One region of the Heyndrickxia sp. FSL W8-0496 genome, then DNA from elsewhere that is predicted to be linked to it. Evidence: a T-box and tRNA genes for the amino acid it is inferred to sense, from the RefSeq annotation. Region 1 holds a T-box; the other regions hold tRNA genes.
What was found. The T-box of region 1 lies ahead of NST63_RS08795 (valine--tRNA ligase). A T-box ahead of a tRNA ligase gene usually reads a tRNA of that ligase, here a tRNA-Val.

Region 1 (9,885 bases):
TTGAATTTGAAGTAAAGGAAATTGTAACAAAAGGAGATCGAATCCTTGATGTTACTTTATCAAAGGTTGGTGGAAAGGGACTTTTTGTCAAGGAAATCGAACAAGCATTATTGAATAAAGAAATTGATATGGCAGTTCACAGCATGAAAGATATGCCAGCAGTTTTACCTCAAGGTCTTACCATCGGCTGTATTCCGCATCGTGAAGACCACCGTGACGTATTAATTTCCAAAGGACATATGACATTAAGGGATTTACCGAAAGGTGCAAAGGTAGGGACGAGTAGTCTACGTAGAAGTGCTCAAATACTAGCTGAGCGTCCGGATTTAGAAATCAAATGGATCCGTGGAAATATTGATACGCGATTAGCTAAGTTAGAGACAGATGAATATGATGCCATTATTTTGGCCGCAGCAGGTCTATCTCGTATGGGATGGAGTAGTGATGTTGTAACTGAATACTTAGAGCCTGAGGTTTGTCTTCCTGCTGTAGGTCAAGGAGCATTAGCTATCGAGTGTCGTGAAGATGACAAAGAATTGCTCGATGAATTATTAAAGCTAACATCTAAGGAAACAAAGGAAACAGTAACAGCAGAACGGGCATTTCTTCATAAAATGGAGGGTGGCTGTCAAGTTCCGATTGCTGGTTATGCAACAATTACCGACAATGCTCAAATTTCTTTAACTGCACTAGTTGCTGATCCTAATGGAAAAATCATATATAAAGAAACGGTTATGGGCGAAGACCCGGTCATTGTTGGAGAAAAGGCAGCTGCAATTCTTACAGAACAAGGCGCAAAACAATTAATTGATCGAGTTAAGCAGGAGCAAGAGTAAGATGATTAACGATTTGCCCCTAGCAGGCAAAAAAATATTGGTTACCCGGGGAGGTAGGAAAGGTGAGGAGCTTGCAAGTAAAATTATAAGTAAAGGTGGTAGCTCTTCTATCATCCCGCTGATTGATTTTACAGTAAATAATGATCAACATGCTCGCGAATATGTTCAAAAACTGCCTTCATATGATTGGATCATATTTACCAGTCAAAATGGTGTTAACTATTTCTTTGAAGAATGTACCCGTTTAAATCCCAATTTTTGTCCGTCTGATATTAAAAATAATGTTGCGGCCGTTGGGAGTAAAACAAAGGAAGCTGTAGAGAAATATGGAGTTAAGGTAGGTTTCTATCCATCTCAATTTAGTGCGGCAGACTTTATTGTTGAGTTTCTAAAAAAGGAACACTCGACTAAACATATATTAATTGCGAAAGGCAATTTAGCTAGTAGAACGATTGTTGATGGACTAGAGGAAAAAAAAGTTTTAGTTGATGAATGGATTGTGTATCGAACTTTTTTTCCATATAAAAGTAGAGATAAGCTTGTCCAATTACTAGTAGATAGGGAATTGGATTATGCGACTTTTACTAGTCCTTCGACATTTCACCATTTTATGGAGGTTGTTACCTCCTGTTCATTGCAGTATGCCCTAAAAAATATTGAATTTATTGCGATTGGTGCCGTAACCAAAAAAGCAATTGAACAATATGGTTTTTCCGTTGCTGCAAGCCCAGAGGTGTATACTATAGATTCAATGTTAGATAGCTTATGTCAATTAGCGAAACTTAAGGAGGAAAAAAAATGAAAGACATGCAATTTAAACGTCATAGAAGACTTCGTAGTTCAGCGAATATGAGAGCATTGGTTCGTGAAACTCATTTACATATTGATGATTTGATTTATCCAATCTTTGTTGTCGAAGGAGAAAATATTAAAAAGGAAATTTCATCTATGCCAGGTATTTACAACCTATCCCTTGATCAGTTAAAAGGTGAAATGGATGAAGTAGTTGCTTTAGGCATTAAATCTGTCTTGTTATTTGGGGTGCCTAATGAGAAGGATGCTGAAGGGTCCGGTGCTTTCCACAATCATGGAATTGTCCAAGAAGCCACACGTTTGATTAAAAAGATGTATCCTGAGATTATTATTATTGCCGATACCTGCCTCTGCGAATATACCGATCATGGACATTGTGGAGTGATTGCAGATGGAAAAATTCTAAATGATCCTAGCCTTGATCTATTGGCAAAAACAGCTGTAAGTCAAGCGGAGGCTGGTGCAGATATTATTGCCCCATCAAATATGATGGATGGGTTCGTCGCGGCCATTAGAAAGGGCTTAGATGAAGCGGGTTATGAGGATATTCCAATTATGTCGTATGCAGTAAAATATGCTTCTGCATTCTATGGTCCATTTCGTGATGCAGCTGGAAGCACACCACAATTTGGAGATCGAAAAACCTATCAAATGGATCCTGCCAATCGCTTAGAAGCGTTAAGAGAAGCTGAATCGGATGTGGAAGAAGGAGCAGATTTTCTTATTGTCAAGCCAACACTTTCTTACCTTGATATTGTAAGGGATGTAAAAAATGAATTTAATCTTCCTGTAGTTGCTTATAATGTGAGTGGTGAGTATTCACTTATAAAAGCGGCTGCACAAAATGGTTGGGTCGATGAAAAGACTATTGTACTAGAAACGTTAACAAGTATGAAACGAGCTGGGTCCGATTTAATTATTACCTATTTTGCAAAAGATGTTGCAAAATGGTTAGCTGAATAACTGAATAAGATTATTTCATTGTTCTAGTTATTTTTGCTTGTTTTTTCCTTTAATTATCAGGTAGAAACTGTCATAAAAGAAAAAGCAGAATGAAAAACAATCCGAACTAAATGGGGGTTAATATGATGCGATCCTATGAAAATTCAAAGAAAGCATTTAAAGAAGCTATTACACTTTTGCCCGGTGGGGTGAATAGTCCTGTTCGTGCCTTTAAGTCCGTCAATATGGATCCGATTTTTATGGAAAAGGGAAAAGGTTCAAAAATATATGATATTGATGGAAATGAATATATTGATTATGTTTTATCATGGGGACCACTAATACTAGGTCATACAAATGATCAAGTAGTCAGTGCCTTGAAGAAGGTTGCTGAGAATGGGACTAGCTTTGGTGCACCTACATTAGCTGAAAACAAGCTTGCAAAGCTAGTAAAAGAACGTGTACCATCTATTGAAATTGTTCGGATGGTTTCCTCTGGAACCGAAGCAACTATGAGTGCGTTAAGGCTTGCAAGAGGATATACAGGTCGCAATAAGATTTTAAAATTTGAGGGAAGCTATCATGGGCATGGTGATTCATTGTTAATTAAGGCAGGATCAGGTGTAGCTACACTAGGCTTACCTGACAGCCCTGGTGTACCTGAAGGTGTTGCTTCTAATACGGTTACTGTTCCTTATAATGATTTGGAGGGAGTTAAAGCTGCCTTCCAGCAATTTGGAGAAGACATTGCTTGTATTATTGTAGAACCAGTTGCAGGCAATATGGGTGTTGTTCCACCACAGCCAGGATTTTTAGAAGGATTGCGAGAAATAACTTCCCAGTATGAATCATTATTGATTTTTGATGAGGTTATGACTGGTTTCCGTGTTGATTATCATTGTGCACAAGGGTATTTTGGGATCACTCCAGATTTAACTTGCTTAGGGAAAGTAATTGGTGGAGGACTTCCTGTTGGTGCCTTTGGTGGAAAGGCAGAAATCATGGAAAAGATTGCACCAAGTGGTCCTGTTTACCAAGCTGGAACTTTATCTGGTAACCCATTAGCAATGACTGCTGGTTATGAAACACTTGTTCAATTGACTCCGGATACGTATAAAGAATTTATTAAAAAAGCAGACAAACTAGAACAAGGTTTGCATAATGCTGCAGTGAAATATGAAATTCCGCATACAATCAATCGAGCTGGTTCGATGATTGGTATTTTCTTAACAAATGAAGATGTAATAAATTATGATACAGCAAAAACTTCTGATTTACAGTTATTTGCTGAGTATTATCGAGGAATGGCAAATAATGGTGTATTCTTACCACCTTCTCAATTTGAGGGACTTTTCCTATCGACAGCCCATACAGATGAGGATATTGAAAAAACAATAAAAGCAGTTGAAACTACCTTTAAGACAATCAGAGGTTAGTGGATCTGAAACCACATGATGTTTTCCATCATGTGGTTTTTTTATTTAAAAAAATCATATTCTTCTTATTTCATTCATAAAAATATAAATGACATAGCTAGTTTTTATTGGAATTGAAGGGAGGAATCCACTTTGTCACAAAGTCAATCGTCACTGCGATTTTCATTAGAGGAGTATGTTTGGTTTAAAAAAGGACAGGAAGTTGATGAACTTCTATCCATTTCATTAGATCCACATATAACCATTCAAGAACAAGAGCAATATGTACAAATTATTGGTAATTTACAGCTGCAAGGTGAATACAAAGGGGGAGGAGAAGAGTACGAAGAAAAAGAATTAGATCTCCATGGAAAATTTGTTCATCAGGTTGAATATCGGGAAGATGATGGTGTTTATCAATTTGAACATCGCTTTCCTGTTGATGTAACGATACCTAAGAATAGAATCAATCAACTCGAAGATATCGATGTAAGCATTGATATGTTTGACTATATACTACCGGAAAAAGGTAAATTAAAACTTACTGCAGATCTTTCGATTTTTGGAATTCGCAATGAAGAAATGGAAGAAAGTGATGAACAAGAAATACCGATATCATTATTAGAAACAGAAGTAAATAAACAAGTTTCGGAAACCGAATCCGAAGATAATACAGAAGAGTCTGTTAATGTTGATCCTGTATTGTTTGAAACAGAAAGTGAATCAATACCTGAATACCATTTAGAACGAGGACTACCAGTAAAACCACAACCTGAGGAGGAGGAAAAAGAGGAAAATAACGAAGAAGAGTTTGTAGATTTTAAAGTTGATGAAGAATTATTTCAACCGTTTGTCATTGAAGCAAGGAAAGAACCAGAAAATCATGAAGAAATGATAGAAAATAAAGAGGAAGAGCCTATTTTAAATCTAGGAATAGTAAATGAATCAGAAGAGGAATTTCTTCAAGTTTCTGGAGATCACAGAAATGAATCCTCTGCACATTATGAGGATACCAATGAGATTGAATCCTCTCCATCTGCCCAGTCAGAGGCAGAGGAAGAATATGAATCTCCTGAAGAAGAAGATCAAAGTAAAACAAAGAAAAAGAAGAAATTTGGGAAGTACGAATCTATTTCATTAGCTGATTTTTTTGCTAGGAAAGCAGATGATAAAGCAGCGAAGCTAAAAGTGGTTATCGTTCAAAATGGGGAGACCCTCGATTATTTAGCTAATAAATATGAGATTAGTGTTCAACAAATATTAAGAATGAATCATTTAGAAATTAATCAAGACGTATATGAAGGGCAGGTTCTCTATATTCCTTCATATGTAAGTGCTACAAAAAAATAATTAAAGTCTAGCTCTTACTCCTAGCCTAGTGAATCGCTGTTGTTGATTATATGTAAATGTTCTCAGATGATGAAAATGGCAATACGTAGGGGTTAAGCAGGTGAAAGGATGGCTAAGACGAAAAAAACAGATATTCACACGATTATTAAACAATATGGTTTAAATGTTAATTTTTACGAGAAATATGGAAAAAGCTTTAAAGTTATTACGAATGAAGGAGTTTTTGCTTTAAAAAGAATCTCTCCACAAAAGGGTACAGATTTTGTAAAAAATGTTCAAATGCTATACCATCGTGGATATAATCGGATTGTGCCAATTTATCCTACAATGGATGGGAGATATGGGGTTCTCCATAAAAATGATTTATATTACTTAATGCCTTGGCTACCAAATGAAGAGAAAGAAGATAGAAATGAAAAACATCAAAAAATGTTTAGGGAGTTGGCTAGGCTTCATACTTTATCAGTTAAGGACATCCAACTTTCTAAAGAACAACGTAAAGAGCATTATGATCAAACTGTTTGGCAATGGGAAAGGGAAACCGAGTTTTTTGAAGAATTTTTAGAACGTAGTGAACAGAAGTGGTATATGTCACCATTTGAATTAATGTTTTGTACATTCTATCAGGATATCTTTCGAGCTGCAAAATATTCAAAAGAGCAACTTGAAAAATGGTATGAGGTTTCAAAGGATCAGGAAAAGGGAAGAACTGTCGTTGTTCATGGGAAAATTTCTACAGAGCATTTTTTATACGATGAGAGGGGCTATGGATATTTTTCTAACTTTGAACAATCAAATATCTTGTCCCCAATACATGATTTATTACCATTCTTAGCTAGAACATTAAATACATTTCCGAAGCGTATGGATGAGTGTGTGGATTGGCTAAACACATATTTATCGCATTTTCCATTTCGAGAGGATGAAAAATACTTATTTCTTGGCTATTTAGCATATCCAGGTCCGATTCATCAAATAGTTGAGGAATATTATTTGAAGAAAACAAAAAAGAATGAATGGGAGTTTGTTAAACAACTTCAAAGAAAATATTGGCTATTAAAAAATACAGAATATGTGGTTATGCGAATGAATGAAATAGATAAACAAAAGACAGACCCTTCCTAGCTATTAAGGATGGGTCTATATTGTTATTTTACCACCCCAACCCATATTTGTTTTTAGCAAATATCTAGATCCATTCGTTTTGAAATGCAAAGGCAATTAAAATAAATATTGCTAATAACAAAACATCAAATGCAGTGGGTAATAAAATGGTTCGAATAGCTTGAAAGATAGTAAAAGGAATAATTAGTTGTTTACATATGCCTTTGAATGTTTTCATCCAAGACTGTAATGTATATTGATTAAATTTTTTTTTCATTCTTTCACCTTCCTCTTATCGATCCCCTTAGTAATAATGTATGATTAATAGGCGAATCTGTGTCAGAGTGTAAATTGAATGATTATCCATGAATTTTTTTAAAAAAATGGGCAATAATAATTGACGAGATGACTATTAATTAGATAGTATAATAAATAAAAATAAATCAAAATGTAAATGCAGTGATTGGGAAAAGTACAATGGGATACTACTTTATCAGAGGTATTTATTATACTTCTTCAGAGAGGGAAATCAATAGCTGAAAGATTTCCTAAGAGAGAACATTGGAAAAGTCACCCATGAGTAGCTTCTGTGAAACATAGCGGAGTAATGGAAGCCGGCGAAGAGCCGTTATCTTACATAAGTGCCAGAAATAGTTCTATTAATGCTGTTTCTGTGAAAAAAGGTGGTACCGCGAAAATCGCTCCCTTCGTCCTTTTGACGATGGGAGTTTTTTATTTTTTTGGTACCCTTTACTGAAAGTGAGGAGAAAGAAATGGAAACAAATGAATTACAAATGTCAACCAAATATGATCCGAATGCCATAGAAAAGGACCGCTATGAATGGTGGCTAAAAGGAAAATTCTTTGAGGCAGCAGACGATCCAAATAAGGAACCGTATACAATCGTTATTCCACCTCCAAATGTGACGGGGAAATTGCATCTTGGTCATGCATGGGATACAACATTACAAGATATCCTAACAAGAATGAAGAGAATGCAGGGCTATGATGTATTATGGCTACCAGGAATGGATCACGCAGGAATCGCTACACAAGCTAAAGTTGAGGCGAAATTAAGAGAAAATGGTATATCAAAGTATGATCTCGGAAGAGAAAAATTTGTAGAAGAAACTTGGAAATGGAAAGAGGAGTATGCAGCTTTTATTCGCAAGCAATGGGCTAAGATTGGGTTAGGTTTAGATTATTCCCGCGAAAGATTTACTCTAGATGAAGGATTATCAGATGCAGTTAAAAAGGTGTTTGTTACTCTTTATAAAAAGGGACTTATTTATCGTGGGGAGTATATTATTAACTGGGACCCTGCAACCAAAACAGCATTATCTGATATTGAAGTAATATATAAAGATATACAGGGTGCTTTTTATCATATGCGTTATCCATTAGCAGATGGTTCAGGGCATATTGAGATTGCAACAACACGTCCGGAAACCATGCTAGGAGATACAGCTGTAGCTGTTCATCCGAATGATGATCGTTATAAACATTTAATCGGAAAAACGGTTATTTTACCAATAACAGGCCGTGAAATACCGATTGTTGGTGATGATTATGTAGATATGGAATTTGGTTCAGGTGCAGTTAAGATCACTCCAGCACATGATCCTAATGACTTTGAAATTGGAAACCGCCATAATTTAGAACGTATATTAGTTATGAATGAAGACGGAACCATGAATGAAAAAGCAGGTAAATATGTAGGCATGGACCGTTTTGAATGTCGTAAACAAATCGTTAAAGATTTACAGGCAGAAAATGTACTCTTTAAAATAGAAGATCATATGCATTCTGTTGGACATTCTGAACGTAGTGGTGCTGTTGTTGAACCATATTTGTCAACACAATGGTTCGTTAAGATGCAGCCATTAGCAGATGCAGCAGTTGAATTACAAAAATCCGAATCAAAAGTTCACTTTGTACCTGAAAGATTTGAAAATACGTATTTACGATGGATGGAAAACATTCGTGATTGGTGTATTTCGCGCCAGCTTTGGTGGGGTCATCGAATTCCAGCTTGGTATCATAAGGAAACAGGTGAAATCTATGTTGATACAAATCCACCAACTGATATTGATAACTGGGAGCAAGATTCAGATGTATTAGATACATGGTTTAGTTCAGCACTGTGGCCATTCTCGACTATGGGTTGGCCCGATACTGAGGCAAAAGATTTTCTACGTTATTACCCAACGAATGCATTAGTAACTGGTTACGATATTATTTTCTTCTGGGTAGCTAGAATGATTTTTCAAGCGAAAGAATTTACTGGCGAAATACCATTTAAAGATGTATTAATTCATGGTCTTGTTCGTGATGAACAAGGTCGAAAGATGAGTAAATCTCTTGGAAATGGCGTTGATCCAATGGATGTTATCGATAAATATGGGGCAGATTCACTGCGGTATTTCTTATCGACAGGCAGCTCACCAGGTCAAGATTTAAGGTTCAGTATGGAAAAGGTTGAATCCATTTGGAATTTTGCCAATAAAATTTGGAATGCCTCACGCTTTGCCTTAATGAATATGAATGGATTAACTTTTGATGAAATTGATTTAAATGGTGAAAAATCAGTTGCAGATAAATGGATTTTAACTCGTTTAAATGAAACCATCGAAACAGTAACTAAACTTGCCGATAAGTATGAGTTTGGGGAAGTGGGTCGAGCTTTATATAACTTCATTTGGGATGATTTCTGTGATTGGTATATTGAAATGGCTAAATTACCACTTTATGGGGAAGACGAGACTGCTAAGAAAACAACTCGTTCTATTTTAGCGTATGTTTTAGATAACACGATGCGTCTTTTACATCCATTTATGCCATTTATTACAGAAGAAATTTGGCAAAATCTACCTCATCAAGGTGAATCGATTACGGTAGCAAATTGGCCTACGAAAAACAATGATTTACATGATGAGGCCGCAGCGGGTGAAATGAAATTATTAGTTGAAATCATTCGTTCGGTACGTAATATTCGTGCAGAAGTAAATACACCATTAAGTAAAAAGATTAAACTATTACTTAAGGCAAAGGATGAACAAGTACTAAGCGTTTTAACAAAGAATCAGTCCTATATTGAACGTTTCTGTAATCCGGAAGAATTAATCATGGATATTGAAATGGATACACCAGCAAAAGCGATGACTGCTGTTGTAACAGGAGTTGAACTATTCCTTCCTCTTGAAGGTTTGATTAATATTGATGAAGAAATAGCACGTTTGGAAAAAGAATTAGATAAATGGTCTAAAGAAGTAGATAGAGTACAAAAGAAACTAGGTAATGAAAAATTCACAAGCAAAGCTCCAGCTCAGGTCGTTGAAGAGGAACGAGCAAAGGAAAAAGATTATTTAGAAAAACAAGCAGCTGTTAAAGCAAGAATAGAAGAATTAAAGCAAAATTAATGTTAT
Region 2 (9,885 bases), 900 kb from region 1:
GGCTAGCCTTAAGGTAAGAGTCTTGGAGGTAGAGCACTGTTTGGACTAGGGGCCCTCATCGGGTTACCGAATTCAGACAAACTCCGAATGCCAATGACTTATCCTTAGGAGTCAGACTGCGAGTGATAAGATCCGTAGTCAAGAGGGAAACAGCCCAGACCACCAGCTAAGGTCCCAAAGTATACGTTAAGTGGAAAAGGATGTGGAGTTGCTTAGACAACCAGGATGTTGGCTTAGAAGCAGCCACCATTTAAAGAGTGCGTAATAGCTCACTGGTCGAGTGACTCTGCGCCGAAAATGTACCGGGGCTAAACGTATCACCGAAGCTGTGGATGGACACCAATGCATCTTTTCCTTCGGAAAAATGCTGGATGTCCGTGGTAGGAGAGCGTTCTAAGGGCTGCGAAGCTAGACCGTAAGGACTGGTGGAGCGCTTAGAAGTGAGAATGCCGGTATGAGTAGCGAAAGAAGGGTGAGAATCCCTTCCACCGAATGCCTAAGGTTTCCTGAGGAAGGCTCGTCCGCTCAGGGTTAGTCGGGACCTAAGCCGAGGCCGAAAGGCGTAGGCGATGGACAACAGGTTGATATTCCTGTACCACCTCTTCACCGTTTGAACGATGGGGGGACGCAGGAGGATAGGGTAAGCGCACTGCTGGAATAGTGCGTCCAAGCAGTTAGAGGGGTGACGAGGCAAATCCCGTCACCAGATACCTTGAGCTGTGATGGCGAGGGAAATTTAGTACCGAAGTTCCTGATTCCACACTGCCTAGAAAATCCTCTAGTGAGGTGAAAGGTGCCCGTACCGCAAACCGACACAGGTAGGCGAGGAGAGAATCCTAAGGTGAGCGAGAGAACTCTCGTTAAGGAACTCGGCAAAATGACCCCGTAACTTCGGGAGAAGGGGTGCTCTGTTAGGGTGCAAGCCCGAGAGAGCCGCAGTGAATAGGCCCAGGCGACTGTTTAGCAAAAACACAGGTCTCTGCGAAGCCGTAAGGCGAAGTATAGGGGCTGACGCCTGCCCGGTGCTGGAAGGTTAAGAGGAGAGGTTAGTCGCAAGACGAAGCTTTGAATTGAAGCCCCAGTAAACGGCGGCCGTAACTATAACGGTCCTAAGGTAGCGAAATTCCTTGTCAGGTAAGTTCTGACCCGCACGAAAGGCGCAACGATCTGGGCACTGTCTCAACGAGAGACTCGGTGAAATTATAGTACCTGTGAAGATGCAGGTTACCCGCGACAGGACGGAAAGACCCCGTGGAGCTTTACTGCAGCTTGATATTGAATTTTGGTACAGCTTGTACAGGATAGGTAGGAGCCTTTGAAACCGGAGCGCCAGCTTCGGTGGAGGCATCGGTGGGATACTACCCTGGCTGTATTGAAATTCTAACCCGCACCCCTGAATCGGGGTGGGAGACAGTGTCAGGCAGGCAGTTTGACTGGGGCGGTCGCCTCCTAAAAGGTAACGGAGGCGCCCAAAGGTTCCCTCAGAATGGTTGGAAATCATTCGCAGAGTGTAAAGGCACAAGGGAGCTTGACTGCGAGACCTACAAGTCGAGCAGGGACGAAAGTCGGGCTTAGTGATCCGGTGGTTCCGCATGGAAGGGCCATCGCTCAACGGATAAAAGCTACCCCGGGGATAACAGGCTTATCTCCCCCAAGAGTCCACATCGACGGGGAGGTTTGGCACCTCGATGTCGGCTCATCGCATCCTGGGGCTGTAGTCGGTCCCAAGGGTTGGGCTGTTCGCCCATTAAAGCGGTACGCGAGCTGGGTTCAGAACGTCGTGAGACAGTTCGGTCCCTATCCGTCGTGGGCGTAGGAAATTTGAGAGGAGCTGTCCTTAGTACGAGAGGACCGGGATGGACGCACCGCTGGTGTACCAGTTGTCTTGCCAAAGGCATCGCTGGGTAGCTATGTGCGGAAGGGATAAGTGCTGAAAGCATCTAAGCATGAAGCCCCCCTCAAGATGAGATTTCCCTTAGTTTATCTAAATAAGATCCCTGAAAGATGATCAGGTTGATAGGTTCGAGGTGGAAGTGTGGCGACACATGGAGCTGACGAATACTAATAGATCGAAGACTTATCCTAATTTGATTTAAGGTTATTACACTTCTTAATATATCTAGTTTTGAGGGAATAAACCCTTAACAAAATATAGTCTGGTAACTATGGCAAGAAGGTCACACCCGTTCCCATCCCGAACACGGAAGTTAAGCTTCTTAGCGCCGATGGTAGTTGGGGGCTCTCCCCCTGCAAGAGTAGGACGTTGCCAGGCTACGCCCCTAAGGTGGGGCTATTATTTTGCTTCACTATATTAACAAAATATTCCTATGTGGCCCGTTGGTCAAGCGGTTAAGACACCGCCCTTTCACGGCGGTAACACGGGTTCGAATCCCGTACGGGTCACCATTTTATATATTATACATATTGGAGGATTAGCTCAGCTGGGAGAGCACCTGCCTTACAAGCAGGGGGTCGGCGGTTCGATCCCGTCATTCTCCACCATATATAATAACGGCCTAGCTCAATTGGTAGAGCACGACCGAATAAACGACTTTGAAATACATCAGCGTACGGCTTGAGCTGCTGCTTGAATAAGCAAACTGAAAGCTGGACGACCATAGCACCTAAACCTCTGTTAGGGGATAATATTTATAAATGCCGGCCTAGCTCAATTGGTAGAGCAACTGACTTGTAATCAGTAGGTTGGGGGTTCAAGTCCTCTGGCCGGCACCACTCAGGTCATTACGAGCCATTAGCTCAGTTGGTAGAGCACGATCGAGTACGCTACGAAGAGTAACATCAGCGTACCAATCGAGATACAGCTTGAATAATCTTGCTGAGATTGGGACGTCGTAGATGCATTTATATTTGAAGTACATGCTTACACTATTAATTATATTCATTACGAGCCATTAGCTCAGTTGGTAGAGCATCTGACTTTTAATCAGAGGGTCGAAGGTTCGAGTCCTTCATGGCTCATTTATATTCGCAAGGTTTTGAATTAACAAAGGTACTTTTTGCGGAAGTAGTTCAGTGGTAGAACACCACCTTGCCAAGGTGGGGGTCGCGGGTTCGAATCCCGTCTTCCGCTCCAAATACCCTTGCCGGGGTGGCGGAACTGGCAGACGCACAGGACTTAAAATCCTGCGGTAGGTGACTACCGTACCGGTTCGATTCCGGTCCTCGGCACTAGAAATTTTTACGAAGTAAAAGATTTAAGGATTTTTGCAAAGCAAAATATCCTTCCATAAAATATCTTACGATATAATGTATGCGCCCGTAGCTCAATTGGATAGAGCGTTTGACTACGGATCAAAAGGTTAGGGGTTCGACTCCTCTCGGGCGCGCCATTTAAAACCAAACATTATATGGGGCCTTAGCTCAGCTGGGAGAGCGCCTGCTTTGCACGCAGGAGGTCAGCGGTTCGATCCCGCTAGGCTCCACTTTCGGAGGAATACCCAAGTCTGGCTGAAGGGATCGGTCTTGAAAACCGACAGGCGGGTTACACCGCGCGGGGGTTCGAATCCCTCTTCCTCCGCCATTAATATATATTAATAATAAATGGTCCGGTAGTTCAGTTGGTTAGAATGCCTGCCTGTCACGCAGGAGGTCGCGGGTTCGAGTCCCGTCCGGACCGCCATTTATATTAAAATAAAAGTTGATAAAGATGGCGAATATAAAATAATATATAGATAAAGATATAATATATGGCTCGGTAGCTCAGTCGGTAGAGCAATGGACTGAAAATCCATGTGTCGGCGGTTCGATTCCGTCCCGAGCCACCATTTTATGGCGGATGTGGCGAAGTGGTTAACGCATCGGATTGTGGTTCCGACATTCGTGGGTTCGATTCCCATCATCCGCCCCATTTTAATTACTATTTTTTGGGCTATAGCCAAGTGGTAAGGCAACGGACTTTGACTCCGTCACTCGTTGGTTCGAATCCAGCTAGCCCAGCCATCTTTTTAAGGCAGCATAGCCAAGTGGTAAGGCAGAGGTCTGCAAAACCTTTATCACCGGTTCAAATCCGGTTGCTGCCTCCAATAATAAAGATGCGGGTGTAGTTTAGTGGTAAAACTACAGCCTTCCAAGCTGTTGTCGTGAGTTCGATTCTCATCACCCGCTCCAAAAAATACATAAAGGGCCTATAGCTCAGCTGGTTAGAGCGCACGCCTGATAAGCGTGAGGTCGATGGTTCGAGTCCATTTAGGCCCACTATTTTTTATATTTACGTATTCCGCAGTAGCTCAGTGGTAGAGCTATCGGCTGTTAACCGATCGGTCGTAGGTTCGAATCCTACCTGCGGAGCCAATTTATGCGCCTTTAGCTCAGCAGGATAGAGCAACAGCCTTCTAAGCTGTGGGTCAGAGGTTCGAATCCTCTAAGGCGCGTATAGAAAGCTCATTCTTTAAAGAATGAGCTTTTTTTATTTTCTTCAATATGTTATTCCTATTCTCAGTATGAGTAAACAATCAGTTATTTAATGTACTGTTTTTCTTTAATGATGAGGTACTTCTGTATTTCTGTTCTATTTTGGTTGTCTACTTACAATTCTTTACTAGTTCAAATACTTTATAGTAAAAAAATTAACAAAATAAATTTCGGAATATTCAATTATATGATAGATTCAAATAAAGTGGAAATGGAGTGGAGGAGTATCTATGGAATTCGATGTTATTGTCGTTGGGGCTGGACTTTCAGGATTGGTGGCAACTGCAGAGATTGCAGATACGGGAAAAAAGGTCCTGTTACTTGATCAGGAACCAGAAGCATCATTTGGCGGGCAAGCTTGGTGGTCATTTGGAGGTCTATTTCTAGTTGATTCTCCTGAACAGCGAAGGCTAGGTATAAAGGATTCAAAAGAATTAGCATGGCAGGACTGGTTAGGTACGGCAGGCTTTGATCGCGAAAATGATGAGGATTATTGGGCTAGAAGATGGGCTGAAGCTTATGTGGAGTTTGCCTCTGGAGAGAAGCGTCAATGGTTATATGATATGGGTGTCCGTTTCTTTCCTGTTGTAGGCTGGGCAGAACGTGGTGGTTATTTAGCAGAAGGTCATGGAAATTCAGTCCCTCGTTTCCACATTGTATGGGGAACAGGACCAGGGATTGTTGCTCCATTTGAGAAAAGAGTTTTGGAGCATATTAGAAATGGAATGGTTGTGTATAAACCACGTCATCAAGTGGATCATTTAATTCAAGAAAGTGGTGTGATTAATGGTGCAAGCGGGTCTATTTTGGCTCCTAGCTCTGCAGCCCGTGGTGAGGCTAGTAGTAAGGAGGTTATTGGTACTTTTGAATATCGTAGTCAAGCGGTTTTAATTTCAAGTGGTGGGATAGGAGGGAATCATGATCTGGTTCGCAGGAATTGGCCGAGTCGTTTAGGTACTCCACCTAAGAAAATGCTTAGTGGCGTACCTGCACATGTGGATGGAAGGATGCTTGGTATTACTGAAAAGGCAGGAGGAAGATTGGTAAATCGAGATCGTATGTGGCACTATACTGAAGGAATAAAGAATTGGAATTCTGTGTGGAACAATCATGGGATTCGAATCCTTCCGGGTCCATCGTCCATTTGGTTGGATGCACGTGGACAGCGTTTCCCTACTCCAAATTTTCCGGGCTTTGATACATTAGGCACCCTTGAGACGATTCAAAAGACCGGTCATGATTATTCTTGGTTTATTTTAACGCAAAAAATTATCGAAAAGGAATTTGCACTTTCAGGCTCTGAGCAAAACCCCGATCTAACTGGAAAAAGTATTCGAAAAGTACTGAAAAGGGCATTACCGGGTGCTCCTGAACCCGTACAAGCTTTTATGGATAAAGGTGAAGATTTCATTATTGCTAATCGACTTGACGATTTAGTCAACGGAATGAATAAGTTGACCGGTGAAAACTTGCTGATACTAGAAGACATTGAGAGACAAATCATTGCACGTGACCGTGAAATAGAGAATACTTTCACGAAAGATCTTCAGATTACGGCGATCCGTGGTGCTAGGAATTATATTGGTGATAAATTAATTCGTGTAGCTCCACCACATAAACTGCTTGATCCAAAAAATGGACCACTTATAGCTGTCCGCTTACGAATTGTCAGCCGTAAAACCTTGGGAGGTTTACAGACAGACTTATCAGGTCGCGTGCTTAATTTAGAAGGGGATGCCATCCAAGGGCTATATGCAGCAGGAGAAGCCTCCGGTTTTGGCGGAGGTGGTGTTCATGGGTATCGTTCATTGGAAGGGACGTTCCTGGGAGGCTGTCTTTTTTCAGGAAGAATAGCTGGGAGAGCTATAGCGATGGATATTGACTAGATTCTTTATTAATGGATTATTGATTATGAGAAAGTTTCGCGGTGACACATAAATGAATTTGATTCATTCCTTAATTTTTTATAGATTTGGATAGTTTAAAGGAGATAAGAGCTCAGAAAAAGCTATTTAAGACTGCACTGAGAAATATAGTAAAATAGGAAATAATGAGTAAGTAGCTGGATATTAAAATATGATTTTTAAAAGGGTTGTCTCATAAAAGAGGCAGCCCTTTTGCTGTAAAGAATCTACTATTTGCTAGATAGAGTATTTATAAGAGATAGAAAGTTCATTAGCAGGGGATCCAGAAATAGACTGAAAATTATTTTTTATTGGTAGAAAGATTTGTTATTTAACAATAGATAACACAAAAAATAGATTTTTAATAATATGATTTAATTTTCAAAAACATTTGACAATTAATAAGGATGTGTTTATTATTTTTTATAAGACATCATATGACGTCTTAAAAATAACGGGGAGGTATCATCATGAAAACTGAACATGTAAACCAAATTGCGTCTGCAGTCAATGCAGTTAAAGCAACAGATGTAAAGAACTTTTATTTTGTAGCTTGTGGAGGATCTATGGCAGCACTTGCAACAGGAGATTATTTCTTAAGTAGGGAGATTTCCGTTCCTAGTAAGGTTTACACGTCAAATGAATTTGTTCATATGAATCCGCGTGGTCTTGGAAAAGGAAGTGTGGTTATTCTTCGTTCTCATTCAGGAACAACACCGGAAACTGTTGCTGCAGCAAAATTTGCAAGGGAAAAGGGAGCCGTAACCATAGCTATTTCAATGGATGTAGAATCTCCTCTGTGTAAGGAAGCAGAGTATATTGTCCATTACAATTATAAAGATGGCTCTGATGTAATTGATGGTGAAACAGGTGTCTATTACAGTCTGATATTTGGAATTCTTAACGCGCTAACACCAAATGAAAAATATGAAAGATTATTAAGTCAATTGAAGAATCTTGAAAATCTTTTTGAAACGAATAAAAAACTAACATATGATAGAGCATTCAAATTCGGTAGTGAATATAAACGGGAGAAGCTCATCTATACGATTGGGAGCGGCGCTTATTATCACCAGGCCTATTCTTTTACTAGCTGTCTCTTAATGGAAATGCTTTGGATTCATTCGAATGCGATCCACTCAGGTGAATATTTCCATGGACCATTTGAGGCAACTGACTTTGATGTTCCGTTTTTGATTATTAAAGGAGAAGGACCAACTCGACCTTTAGATGAAAGAGCTATAACATTCGCGCAAAAATTTAGTGATAAGGTGGAAGTTGTTGATATTACCGAATTAGACTATGCGGGTATAGATGAAGATCTTAAAGAGTATTTTGGTCCAGCAATTGCCGGGGCAGTTTTAAGACAGTATGCAGATGGTTTAGCTGAACATACAGGACATCCATTGTCTGTAAGACGTTACATGTGGAAAATGGAATATTGATGTTTGTTTACTATCAACAATAGGTTGGCATGACTGATTCTAAAAAATTTTTTAGGAAGCAAAGGTTTTTCATGTGGATATAGTTCAGTTGTAAGTTTATCTAATCTACGATGTATCACTATCTAAATTGAACGCTCCATTAATTTCTTGATTAATATCAGAATAGTTAGAATAATAAGGAGTGAGATAGGTGAAAAAATTATTTGCTATAGTCACAATTATTCTTTTATTGACTTTAACAGCATGTTCCTCCTCTACTAGCAAAAAGGAAAATAGTTCATCAAAAGGTGATGTAGTGGAAATCAATTTTTTTCATAGATGGCCAAATGAGCCACGAAAATCTTTCTATGATCAAAAAGTCAAAGAATATATGAAAGCGCACCCAAATGTAAAAATTAAAGTAGATTCAGTATTAAATGATTCCTATAAAGAGAAAATAAGAGTACTTGTTTCTAATGATGATCTTCCGGATATATTCACATCTTGGTCAGATTCATTTGCTTTAAATCTCGTATCATCCGATCGAATTATGCCACTAAATGATATTTTAAGTGAGGACCAAGAATGGTCTGGGAAATTCATTGAGTCTCAATTTGCTGGTTTTACATTTGATGATGTAAAGTATGGTGTGCCATTTACTGTTGATGGAAAGGCTTTCTTCTATAATAAAGAAATTTTCAAAAAGCATAATATTCAAGTTCCAAAAACCTATAACGAATTTATCGATGTGCTTGATAAATTAAAGGCTGAGGGCTATGAAACACCATTAGTAGAAGGATTAACAAATGGATGGGCCATTTCTCATTACATGGGGACAATCTTTCAAAGGGTTCTGGATCCTGAAGTAATGGCAAAAGATTATAATGAAAAAACTGGTGAGTTTACCGACCCAGGCTATATAAAAGGATTGGAAATCTTTAAAGAGTTAACAAAATATATGGGAGATGTATCAACAGCCATTGACCATGAGGCAGCAAGAAATATGTTTGCCAGTGGCGAAGCTCCGATCGTTTATATGCAATTCGCTGAAATTAAAATGGTAGAGGATCAAAGTAAATTGGATTTTGGATTCTTCGACTTTCCTGCGGTTGAGGGTGGAAAAGGGGATCCAGGAGCACTTACGGGGGCGCCAGAAGGATGGATGCTAAGTAAGAACGCTCCAAAAGAAGCAATCGATTTCTTGAAGTTCTTAACTTCTGAAGAAACAGCACGTGAATTTACCAAAACAGATGGACAATTGAATGCAATAAACGGTGCTATAGACGAGGAAAATACATCGCCAATTAGAATGGAAGCTTTTGAGATTGTTTCAAATGCTACTACTACCACTCCATGGTTTGATAATGCCGTTAATATCAAGATTGCAGATATTTTTATGAGAGGCGGCCAGTCATTAGCAAATGGTCAGATGACTCCTAAAGAAATTATGAAAGAAGTTCAAGCTGAAGCAAAGCGGTTGAAAAAATAGTTGTTAATCCCCTCCCTAAGATTCAGAAATTTTTTTTCCTGAGTCTTAGGGAATTTATAAAATCAGATTAATTTAGGAGGGGAGTAAATGTATAAAAGGAAGTTTAATATGATTCCTGTGCTGTTTTTGCTACCAAGTGTTATTTTTTTGCTTATATTTGTATACTTTCCATTAATACAGAATTTTTATAATAGCTTCTTTGACTTTTCTGTTTTCTCAAAAACGAAATCTTTTGTTGGCTTGGATCATTTTAAGGAGCTATTAACGGACAAGGTAGTAAGTGTTTCATTGTTAAATAACATCAAGTATATAATTATTTCAGTTATTTTACAGGTAGGCTTCGCTTTAGTATTGGCTTATATTCTAGAAGATAAGGTGTTTAGTAGATTTGCACCATTCTTTAGAGTTGTTTATTTCATCCCAGTGATGATTTCAATCTCAGTCATCGCTCTATTATTTGGTTTTGTTTATAATCCACAGATGGGAATTTTAAATAGTTTTCTAGAATTAATTGGTTTGGATAGCTTAGCTGAAGTATGGTTAGGTAATTCGACTACAGCCATTTATGCAGTCATTGCCATGTCACAATGGCAAAGTATTGGATTTATAACGATGTTATTTATCGTCTCGATCCAGA
Region 3 (9,885 bases), 260 kb from region 1:
TTTTTACTGTTAAAATGGAAAAATGTATCAACATCACGAATAGGCATACTATTCCCTACAAATAAAGTACTATTCTCTGGCATACCTTTAATTAATTCTAAGACAACTTTCCCTTCGTCCAATTCATTGATATCTCCAATTTCTTGTATGACAGTACTTCTTGAAATATTATTTAAATGCTGCCACATATCGAGCCACTGAGCATTGTCTTTTTTATTTACTTTCTTACATAGCTCATTACAAAAAAGAGCCTCATCACAATAAATCATTTGCGTTGCTTTCTTGATTGGATCTCTCCAACCTCCATTTCCACTTTCAACAATGAAATGCTCCGTATCAGACAAGCTTTTCATGAATAGTGTAAGTGGCTTCGAAACTGGCATTCCACCGAATCGCAAGATGACATCCGGTTTTAATTTTTCTTTATATTGGGTGTCCTTTAAGATTGCATCATAATTATCAATAATATAGTCCCCGGAAAAATTACCACTTCGTAATTGTGACAATGGATCCGCTAAAATTGGATATCCTAATTTCTCAGCTAATTCTATAATTGAGTCCTGTAGATATGGATGATCAAGCACTCCACAAATAATGAGTCCTTTCTCGGTATTCTTAAGCTTTTCACTTAAATCCAGCATAACGTTCTCATTTGGCATAAGATGCCCGTGAGTCACAGTGACACTTGGCTGATCATCCAAGTCTGCATATGGCGATGGCTCAATAATCGGAATAAGTGGTTCCCTCAATGGAAAGTTCAAATGGACAGGTCCAGCAGGCTCTAATAACGCGATACTTACTGCTCTAGATGCTGTTGTGCGCACAAAGCTAAACATCTCTTCATTCGCTTCTGGAATGGCCATTTCCGTAAACCATTTAACATGTTCACCATATAAATGAATTTGGTTAATAGCTTGGGGCGCACCAATATCCCTCAGCTCATGAGGGCGATCAGCAGTTAATACAACAAGTGGTACTCTTGCTATTCTAGCCTCTACAATTGCTGGGTAATAATTGGCTGCAGCCGTTCCAGAAGTACATAGTAATGCCACAGGCTTTCTAGTTTGTTTTGCTATCCCCAATGCAAAAAAAGCAGCAGAGCGTTCATCAATATTAATGTAATAATTTAGTTTGGGATGCTCAGCAATGAGCATAGCTAACGGTGTTGATCTAGAACCAGGACTAATAACTACATTTTCAATTCCAGCATTCGATAGTTCCTGAATAAACATTGCTAAATATTTTGTTAAAGTTTCTTGATGTATCATAGTTGTTTTCCTCCTAATGCTCGAAGCATCGGACGAAATTTAATTCTTGTCTCAAAATATTCATCCTCCGGGATTGAATCAGCCACTACACCACACCCGGCATATAAAAATGCTTCTTTTCCCTTTATTAGACTTGATCTGATTCCTACTGCAAATTCACCATTTCCCTGATAGTCCAGCCAGCCGATTGGAGCAGCATAGAAGCCACGATCCATATTTTCCACTTCACGAATGATTTGCATCGCATCCGTTGTCGGAACTCCCCCCATAGCTGGTGTCGGATGTAAATCTTTAGCTATAGATAGAATCGATGTATTTTTATTTTTAACTGTCCCTTTCACTGGTGTGAAAAGATGTTGAATGTCGCGCATCTTCATTAACGTCGGTTCGATAGCGATTTCTAAATCCTGACAATATTTATTCATAATCTCTTGGATCATTGATACAACGAATTGGTGCTCTTGTCTATTCTTATCGTCATTTAATAGTGCTTGTCCTAAGGCAACATCTTTTTTCTCATCTTTATCTCTTTTTATTGATCCTGCAATACAGGCAGATAAAATGTTATCCCCTATTTTTTTCACAAGCCTTTCAGGTGAAGCACCTGTAAAACAACTATCTAACCATTCTAACGCAAAGATAAAACTTTCATGCTGTTCATTCCATAAATGATTCAATACATGGTCCGAAGAAATCTCTCCATTAAAGGTTACATTCATTTTTCTAGCCATAACAACTTTTCTTACTTCATTATCATCATTTAATAGACGAACTACATTAGCGACAGCCTTTTTCCACGCATCAGGATTTACTTCTTCTTCTTGATGTATGTCTACCTTTAATATATTTTCTGATGCACTTGATGATAGAATTTGTTCTTTAATTCTAAGTAATTGAGCCAATCTATCTTTATCTTTGATTGAAGAACATCGTATATTTATCGTTAAATACGAACCTTGTTTATCGATTACTAACATTAATTCAGGTAAATGGAATAATGCATTAGTGAATGAACTCCACTCTGGTTCTTCTACACTATCAGGATCAAAAGAAAAGCCTCCGAATATAAGAGGTCCTGTGCCTTGTACGTTATATGGATTAAAAATATGAGCATCTTTAATGAGATCATTCCATTCAGACTGAATCGTTTCAAATCGATGTTCCCCTAAAGATGTTTGTAATGTATAAGTACTTCCTAAACCTACGATGATGGTTTCATCATCAGGTACTTTCCAAAAAAACCTTTTCCCTTGAAATAACTGCTTAGCAGAAGAATAAAATGAAAGGGGGTTCATATTATTCAAAATTTCTGTATAGCTAAATAGAATGGGATACTCTTTATCCTTAGCTCTACCAACAGCAATTTCAAACTCAGTTTCAATTTTTGAATGTTGAATACTTGTCAACTTTATCTCCCCCAAAACTACCTTACGTTAATTACTATGATCATTGCATTCTTGTTCTATATTATGCCCAACTTTTAAGATACACTTCTAAATCGACGGAGTCAACGAACATATCTTATGAAACTTTTTCCCTACCTTATTATATGACAACTAGACAAAAAAGTTCAGTAATCTATGATTCAAATATTGAAATGGGAATTTTTCTTTCCATTACATATAAAAATTGATTGACACCTATCCTTCATTTACCTACACTTTAGAGTGTACTCCTATTGTCATTTCGATGGACAATAGGAGGACTAAATCTGCATTAACAATAGATTTGCACGCCTTATGGATAATGCTGGGGAACAAAACCAGATGAACTTTTTCAAGGTAAAGATATGTAAAGGGAGAGACATAACAATGAGTTCACATTCTTCACCATTGGTGAAACCAGACAAAGGATGGCGAATTTGGTGGCAATTAACGCGACCCCATACGCTTACTGCTTCTTTTGTTCCTGTATTATTAGGGACAGCCTTTGCCATGCAAAACTCAAAGATTGATATTCCAATATTCATTGCAATGCTAGTGGCTTGCCTACTAATACAGGCAGCGACAAATATGTTTAATGAGTATTACGATTATGCTAGAGGACTAGACCATGAAGAATCAGTTGGAATTGGCGGTGCCATTGTCCGAAATGGTGTAAAACCAAAAACTGTTCTAAATCTTGCTCTGATTTTCTATGGGATCTCAGCATTATTAGGACTGTATATTATCATCAGTAGTTCCTGGTGGATTGCAGTTATTGGAGCCATATGTATGGCTGTTGGTTATTTTTATACTGGAGGACCCTTACCAATTGCATATACCCCTTTTGGAGAAATTATTTCAGGGTTCTTTATGGGGATTGTTATTATACTAATTTCTTATTTTATTCAAACCGGTAATATTACGACAGATAGTATTCTTATCTCTATTCCTATATTCATTTTAGTAGGAGCAATTATGTTATCCAATAACATTCGTGATTTAGATGGAGATAAGGAAAATGGACGGAAAACAGTTGCTATTCTAATAGGAAGAAAAAATGCAATTACATTACTTGCTACCATGTTTATAGTCTCATATCTATGGTTAATTGTTTTAGTGCTAATGCAGATCGTCACACCTTGGACTCTCATTACACTTTTAAGCCTTCCAATGCCTATTAAAGCGGTAAGAGGCTTCATAGGAAAGACAGAACCTATTCAAATGGTTCCTGCGATGAAAGCAACAGCTCAAACAAATACTTTCTTTGGTTTACTAGTAACAATTGGGCTTTTCATTTCATTTCTTATCAAGTAGTGAAATTCCATTTTTCATTTTTTGCTATTCCTTATAGCAACATAACATTAAAATGAGATTCAATGCTAAATGTGGGAGAAGTTATTTTTACTTCTCCCCTTTTTCTTTTATTCTAAGAAGATAATAGTTTTTGCTCAAAGCTTTCGTTCAGTTGATTCAACAGTCTCTACCAATTGTTCAAATCATTTCACTTTTGTTAAGGCTATACGTATACCCATGGGCTTTTGACAGACAGGAAAAAGGATTTTTTATAAGCCTGTTGAGATGGGCTTTGATTATTCTCCTATACTTTTTTATAATCAAGTAATATCATGTTAAAATTTCTTATGTATAGTTGATACTGGTTTCTTGAAAACTCACATAATGATTACGAGCATTTTTTATGTCTTAAAATTGTGTAAATCCCTACATCATATAGTATAGAACCAATATTACCTCTAGACAAAAAAAGGTAGTTTAAAAGTTTCTATTTTAGAAATCTTTTAAACTACCTTTTTTCTTAATAATGAATGACCCGTACGGGATTCGAACCCGTGTTACCGCCGTGAAAGGGCGGTGTCTTAACCGCTTGACCAACGGGCCGACAATACGGAGAAGGAGGGATTTGAACCCTCGCGCCGGTTACCCGACCTACACCCTTAGCAGGGGCGCCTCTTCAGCCACTTGAGTACTTCTCCAATTATATGGCTCCGCAGGTAGGATTCGAACCTACGACCGATCGGTTAACAGCCGATAGCTCTACCACTGAGCTACTGCGGAACAAGTAAATTATCATTATGGTGGGCCTAAATGGACTCGAACCATCGACCTCACGCTTATCAGGCGTGCGCTCTAACCAGCTGAGCTATAGGCCCACAAAAATTATGGAGCGGGTGATGGGAATCGAACCCACGACAACAGCTTGGAAGGCTGTAGTTTTACCACTAAACTACACCCGCATGATGGAGCCACTAATCGGAATCGACCTCACAAATGTCTGAGCCACAATCCAATTTTTAACCACTTTGGAATAGCCGTCATGTTCAACTAAACATTGGATTACATGTAGTTATTAGCCACTTAAACACATAAAATGGTGGCTCGGGACGGAATCGAACCGCCGACACATGGATTTTCAGTCCATTGCTCTACCGACTGAGCTACCGAGCCATATTATAAAATGGCGGTCCGGACGGGACTCGAACCCGCGACCTCCTGCGTGACAGGCAGGCATTCTAACCAACTGAACTACCGGACCAAATTTCTTTCAAGTTTACTTGAAAATGATTGCGGAGGCAGGATTTGAACCTGCGACCTTCGGGTTATGAGCCCGACGAGCTACCAGACTGCTCCACCCCGCGATGATAGTATAATAAATTTTTTAATCCAATCTTATCATCAACTGTCCCGATTTCAATATGCTTACTCTAGTAGCAGCTCAATCGGTACAACTCGTAGTTGTTCGATGAAGTAACGCTCGTTGCTCCACCCCGCGACGATAGTATAAAAAATCTTTTAAAGAAATAGTTATGGCGGAGGAAGAGGGATTCGAACCCCCGCGCGGTGTAACCCGCCTGTCGGTTTTCAAGACCGATCCCTTCAGCCAGACTTGGGTATTCCTCCAATTATATATGGTGGACCTTGTAGGACTCGAACCTACGACCGGACGGTTATGAGCCGTCTGCTCTAACCAGCTGAGCTAAAGGTCCTCTATGGTAGCGGCGGAGGGGATCGAACCCACGACCTCACGGGTATGAACCGTACGCTCTAGCCAGCTGAGCTACGCCGCCATAGTATATTTTAATTTTAAATATTGGTGGAGCCTAGCGGGATCGAACCGCTGACCTCCTGCGTGCAAAGCAGGCGCTCTCCCAGCTGAGCTAAGGCCCCAATTATATAATGGTCGGGAAGACAGGATTCGAACCTGCGACCCCATGGTCCCAAACCATGTGCTCTACCAAGCTGAGCTACTTCCCGTTCATGGCGCGCCCGAGAGGAGTCGAACCCCTAACCTTTTGATCCGTAGTCAAACGCTCTATCCAATTGAGCTACGGGCGCATGATTTATATCGTAAGATATTTTATGGAAGAATCTTTTGCTGCGCAAAAATTCTAAATGCCGAGGACCGGAATCGAACCGGTACGGTAGTCACCTACCGCAGGATTTTAAGTCCTGTGCGTCTGCCAGTTCCGCCACCCCGGCAAGGGTTGTTTGGAGCGGAAGACGGGATTCGAACCCGCGACCCCCACCTTGGCAAGGTGGTGTTCTACCACTGAACTACTTCCGCGACTTTATTTTATAATGCGGGTGAAGGGAGTCGAACCCCCACGCCTTGCGGCGCCAGATCCTAAGTCTGGTGCGTCTGCCAATTCCGCCACACCCGCGTTATGAAAAAATGTTTTTCGTTTAACAAAAAGGTAAGTTATGTTTCCTTACAAAAAACAATGGTGAGCCATGAAGGACTCGAACCTTCGACCCTCTGATTAAAAGTCAGATGCTCTACCAACTGAGCTAATGGCTCTTTATGAATATAATTAATAGTATAAGCATGTACTTCGAATATAAATGCATCTACGACGTCCCAATCTCAGCAAGATTATTCAAGCTGTATCTCGATTGGTACGCTGATGTTACTCTTCGTAGCGTACTCGATCGTGCTCTACCAACTGAGCTAATGGCTCGTAATGACCTGAGTGGTGCCGGCCAGAGGACTTGAACCCCCAACCTACTGATTACAAGTCAGTTGCTCTACCAATTGAGCTAGGCCGGCATTAGTATATTATAATCCCCAAACAGAGATTAGTTATAATAGTCGTCCAGCTTTCAGTTTGCTTATTCAAGCAGCAGCTCAAGCTGTACGCTGATGTATTTCAAAGTAGTTTATTCGGTCGTGCTCTACCAATTGAGCTAGGCCGGCATTATATATGGTGGAGGATGACGGGATCGAACCGCCGACCCCCTGCTTGTAAGGCAGGTGCTCTCCCAGCTGAGCTAATCCTCCGTAAATGCCTGGCAACGTCCTACTCTTGCAGGGGGAGAGCCCCCAACTACCATCGGCGCTAAGAAGCTTAACTTCCGTGTTCGGGATGCGAACGGGTGTGACCTTCTTGCCATAGTTACCAGACTATATTTTGTTAAGGGTTTATTCCCTCAAAACTAGATATATAAAGAAGTAACGGTTCATAACCTCAAATCTATTTGGTTAAGTCTTCGATCTATTAGTATTCGTCAGCTCCATGTGTCGCCACACTTCCACCTCGAACCTATCAACCTGATCATCTTTCAGGGATCTTATTTAGATAAACTAAGGGAAATCTCATCTTGAGGGGGGCTTCATGCTTAGATGCTTTCAGCACTTATCCCTTCCGCACATAGCTACCCAGCGATGCCTTTGGCAAGACAACTGGTACACCAGCGGTGCGTCCATCCCGGTCCTCTCGTACTAAGGACAGCTCCTCTCAAATTTCCTACGCCCACGACGGATAGGGACCGAACTGTCTCACGACGTTCTGAACCCAGCTCGCGTACCGCTTTAATGGGCGAACAGCCCAACCCTTGGGACCGACTACAGCCCCAGGATGCGATGAGCCGACATCGAGGTGCCAAACCTCCCCGTCGATGTGGACTCTTGGGGGAGATAAGCCTGTTATCCCCGGGGTAGCTTTTATCCGTTGAGCGATGGCCCTTCCATGCGGAACCACCGGATCACTAAGCCCGACTTTCGTCCCTGCTCGACTTGTAGGTCTCGCAGTCAAGCTCCCTTGTGCCTTTACACTCTGCGAATGATTTCCAACCATTCTGAGGGAACCTTTGGGCGCCTCCGTTACCTTTTAGGAGGCGACCGCCCCAGTCAAACTGCCTGCCTGACACTGTCTCCCACCCCGATTCAGGGGTGCGGGTTAGAATTTCAATACAGCCAGGGTAGTATCCCACCGATGCCTCCACCGAAGCTGGCGCTCCGGCTTCAAAGGCTCCTACCTATCCTGTACAAGCTGTACCAAAATTCAATATCAAGCTGCAGTAAAGCTCCACGGGGTCTTTCCGTCCTGTCGCGGGTAACCTGCATCTTCACAGGTACTATAATTTCACCGAGTCTCTCGTTGAGACAGTGCCCAGATCGTTGCGCCTTTCGTGCGGGTCAGAACTTACCTGACAAGGAATTTCGCTACCTTAGGACCGTTATAGTTACGGCCGCCGTTTACTGGGGCTTCAATTCAAAGCTTCGTCTTGCGACTAACCTCTCCTCTTAACCTTCCAGCACCGGGCAGGCGTCAGCCCCTATACTTCGCCTTACGGCTTCGCAGAGACCTGTGTTTTTGCTAAACAGTCGCCTGGGCCTATTCACTGCGGCTCTCTCGGGCTTGCACCCTAACAGAGCACCCCTTCTCCCGAAGTTACGGGGTCATTTTGCCGAGTTCCTTAACGAGAGTTCTCTCGCTCACCTTAGGATTCTCTCCTCGCCTACCTGTGTCGGTTTGCGGTACGGGCACCTTTCACCTCACTAGAGGATTTTCTAGGCAGTGTGGAATCAGGAACTTCGGTACTAAATTTCCCTCGCCATCACAGCTCAAGGTATCTGGTGACGGGATTTGCCTCGTCACCCCTCTAACTGCTTGGACGCACTATTCCAGCAGTGCGCTTACCCTATCCTCCTGCGTCCCCCCATCGTTCAAACGGTGAAGAGGTGGTACAGGAATATCAACCTGTTGTCCATCGCCTACGCCTTTCGGCCTCGGCTTAGGTCCCGACTAACCCTGAGCGGACGAGCCTTCCTCAGGAAACCTTAGGCATTCGGTGGAAGGGATTCTCACCCTTCTTTCGCTACTCATACCGGCATTCTCACTTCTAAGCGCTCCACCAGTCCTTACGGTCTAGCTTCGCAGCCCTTAGAACGCTCTCCTACCACGGACACCTGACGGTGTCCATCCACAGCTTCGGTGATACGTTTAGCCCCGGTACATTTTCGGCGCAGAGTCACTCGACCAGTGAGCTATTACGCACTCTTTAAATGGTGGCTGCTTCTAAGCCAACATCCTGGTTGTCTAAGCAACTCCACATCCTTTTCCACTTAACGTATACTTTGGGACCTTAGCTGGTGGTCTGGGCTGTTTCCCTCTTGACTACGGATCTTATCACTCGCAGTCTGACTCCTAAGGATAAGTCATTGGCATTCGGAGTTTGTCTGAATTCGGTAACCCGATGAGGGCCCCTAGTCCAAACAGTGCTCTACCTCCAAGACTCTTACCTTAAGGCTAGCCCTAAAGCTATTTCGGAGAGAACCAGCTATCTCCAAGTTCGATTGGAATTTCTCCGCTACCCACACCTCATCCCCGCACTTTTCAACGTGCGTGGGTTCGGGCCTCCAGTAAGTGTTACCTTACCTTCACCCTGGACATGGGTAGATCACCTGGTTTCGGGTCTACGACCTCATACTTAATCGCCCTATTCAGACTCGCTTTCGCTGCGGCTCCGCCTCTTCAGCTTAACCTTGCATGAAATCGTAACTCGCCGGTTCATTCTACAAAAGGCACGCTATCACCCGGCGTTTTTCCAAAGGAAAATACGCACAGGGCTCTAACTACTTGTAGGCACACGGTTTCAGGTTCTCTTTCACTCCCCTTCCGGGGTGCTTTTCACCTTTCCCTCACGGTACTGGTTCACTATCGGTCACTAGGGAGTATTTAGCCTTGGGAGATGGTCCTCCCTGCTTCCGACGGGATTTCACGTGTCCCGCCGTACTCAGGATCCACTCTGGAGGGAACGAAGTTTCAACTACAGGGTTGTTACCTTCTTTGACGGGCCTTTCCAGACCTCTTCATCTACTCCGTTCCTTTGTAACTCCGTATAGAGTGTCCTACAACCCCAAGAGGCAAGCCTCTTGGTTTGGGCTTCTTCCGTTT

Region 2: it encodes a tRNA-Val, which carries the amino acid that the T-box ahead of NST63_RS08795 (valine--tRNA ligase) is inferred to sense. The anticodon was not compared.
Region 3: it encodes a tRNA-Val, which carries the amino acid that the T-box ahead of NST63_RS08795 (valine--tRNA ligase) is inferred to sense. The anticodon was not compared.

What each region holds. Positions count from the first base shown of each region.
Region 1 is NZ_JBBOXX010000001.1:1,740,508-1,750,392, forward strand. It holds gene hemC (hydroxymethylbilane synthase) at 1-836, shown strand, start outside; gene NST63_RS08765 (uroporphyrinogen-III synthase) at 838-1,638, shown strand; gene hemB (porphobilinogen synthase) at 1,635-2,612, shown strand; gene hemL (glutamate-1-semialdehyde 2,1-aminomutase) at 2,738-4,027, shown strand; gene spoVID (stage VI sporulation protein D) at 4,160-5,356, shown strand; gene ysxE (spore coat protein YsxE) at 5,465-6,481, shown strand; gene NST63_RS08790 (hypothetical protein) at 6,546-6,737, opposite strand; T-box leader at 6,911-7,178, shown strand; gene NST63_RS08795 (valine--tRNA ligase) at 7,234-9,879, shown strand.
Region 2 is NZ_JBBOXX010000001.1:845,368-855,252, forward strand. It holds rRNA gene NST63_RS04395 (23S ribosomal RNA) at 1-2,085, shown strand, start outside; rRNA gene rrf (5S ribosomal RNA) at 2,156-2,272, shown strand; tRNA gene NST63_RS04405 (tRNA-Glu) at 2,332-2,406, shown strand; tRNA gene NST63_RS04410 (tRNA-Val) at 2,427-2,502, shown strand; tRNA gene NST63_RS04415 (tRNA-Thr) at 2,658-2,733, shown strand; tRNA gene NST63_RS04420 (tRNA-Lys) at 2,907-2,979, shown strand; tRNA gene NST63_RS04425 (tRNA-Gly) at 3,020-3,094, shown strand; tRNA gene NST63_RS04430 (tRNA-Leu) at 3,104-3,189, shown strand; tRNA gene NST63_RS04435 (tRNA-Arg) at 3,274-3,350, shown strand; tRNA gene NST63_RS04440 (tRNA-Ala) at 3,371-3,443, shown strand; tRNA gene NST63_RS04445 (tRNA-Ser) at 3,449-3,541, shown strand; tRNA gene NST63_RS04450 (tRNA-Asp) at 3,564-3,640, shown strand; tRNA gene NST63_RS04455 (tRNA-Phe) at 3,710-3,785, shown strand; tRNA gene NST63_RS04460 (tRNA-His) at 3,793-3,868, shown strand; tRNA gene NST63_RS04465 (tRNA-Gln) at 3,886-3,960, shown strand; tRNA gene NST63_RS04470 (tRNA-Cys) at 3,970-4,043, shown strand; tRNA gene NST63_RS04475 (tRNA-Gly) at 4,055-4,128, shown strand; tRNA gene NST63_RS04480 (tRNA-Ile) at 4,142-4,215, shown strand; tRNA gene NST63_RS04485 (tRNA-Asn) at 4,237-4,311, shown strand; tRNA gene NST63_RS04490 (tRNA-Arg) at 4,318-4,391, shown strand; gene NST63_RS04495 (FAD-binding dehydrogenase) at 4,662-6,317, shown strand; gene NST63_RS04500 (SIS domain-containing protein) at 6,806-7,780, shown strand; gene NST63_RS04505 (ABC transporter substrate-binding protein) at 7,971-9,248, shown strand; gene NST63_RS04510 (carbohydrate ABC transporter permease) at 9,336-9,885, shown strand, end outside.
Region 3 is NZ_JBBOXX010000001.1:1,479,763-1,489,647, reverse strand. It holds gene menD (2-succinyl-5-enolpyruvyl-6-hydroxy-3-cyclohexene-1-carboxylic-acid synthase) at 1-1,268, opposite strand, end outside; gene NST63_RS07430 (isochorismate synthase) at 1,265-2,674, opposite strand; gene NST63_RS07425 (1,4-dihydroxy-2-naphthoate polyprenyltransferase) at 3,080-4,006, shown strand; tRNA gene NST63_RS07420 (tRNA-Glu) at 4,517-4,588, opposite strand; tRNA gene NST63_RS07415 (tRNA-Ser) at 4,596-4,683, opposite strand; tRNA gene NST63_RS07410 (tRNA-Asn) at 4,691-4,765, opposite strand; tRNA gene NST63_RS07405 (tRNA-Ile) at 4,784-4,860, opposite strand; tRNA gene NST63_RS07400 (tRNA-Gly) at 4,871-4,944, opposite strand; tRNA gene NST63_RS07395 (tRNA-Phe) at 5,080-5,155, opposite strand; tRNA gene NST63_RS07390 (tRNA-Asp) at 5,167-5,243, opposite strand; tRNA gene NST63_RS07385 (tRNA-Met) at 5,273-5,346, opposite strand; tRNA gene NST63_RS07380 (tRNA-Ser) at 5,516-5,608, opposite strand; tRNA gene NST63_RS07375 (tRNA-Ile) at 5,618-5,694, opposite strand; tRNA gene NST63_RS07370 (tRNA-Met) at 5,699-5,775, opposite strand; tRNA gene NST63_RS07365 (tRNA-Ala) at 5,800-5,875, opposite strand; tRNA gene NST63_RS07360 (tRNA-Pro) at 5,886-5,962, opposite strand; tRNA gene NST63_RS07355 (tRNA-Arg) at 5,967-6,043, opposite strand; tRNA gene NST63_RS07350 (tRNA-Leu) at 6,102-6,187, opposite strand; tRNA gene NST63_RS07345 (tRNA-Gly) at 6,198-6,272, opposite strand; tRNA gene NST63_RS07340 (tRNA-Leu) at 6,288-6,369, opposite strand; tRNA gene NST63_RS07335 (tRNA-Lys) at 6,431-6,506, opposite strand; tRNA gene NST63_RS07330 (tRNA-Thr) at 6,680-6,755, opposite strand; tRNA gene NST63_RS07325 (tRNA-Val) at 6,911-6,986, opposite strand; rRNA gene rrf (5S ribosomal RNA) at 6,993-7,109, opposite strand; rRNA gene NST63_RS07315 (23S ribosomal RNA) at 7,184-9,885, opposite strand, start outside.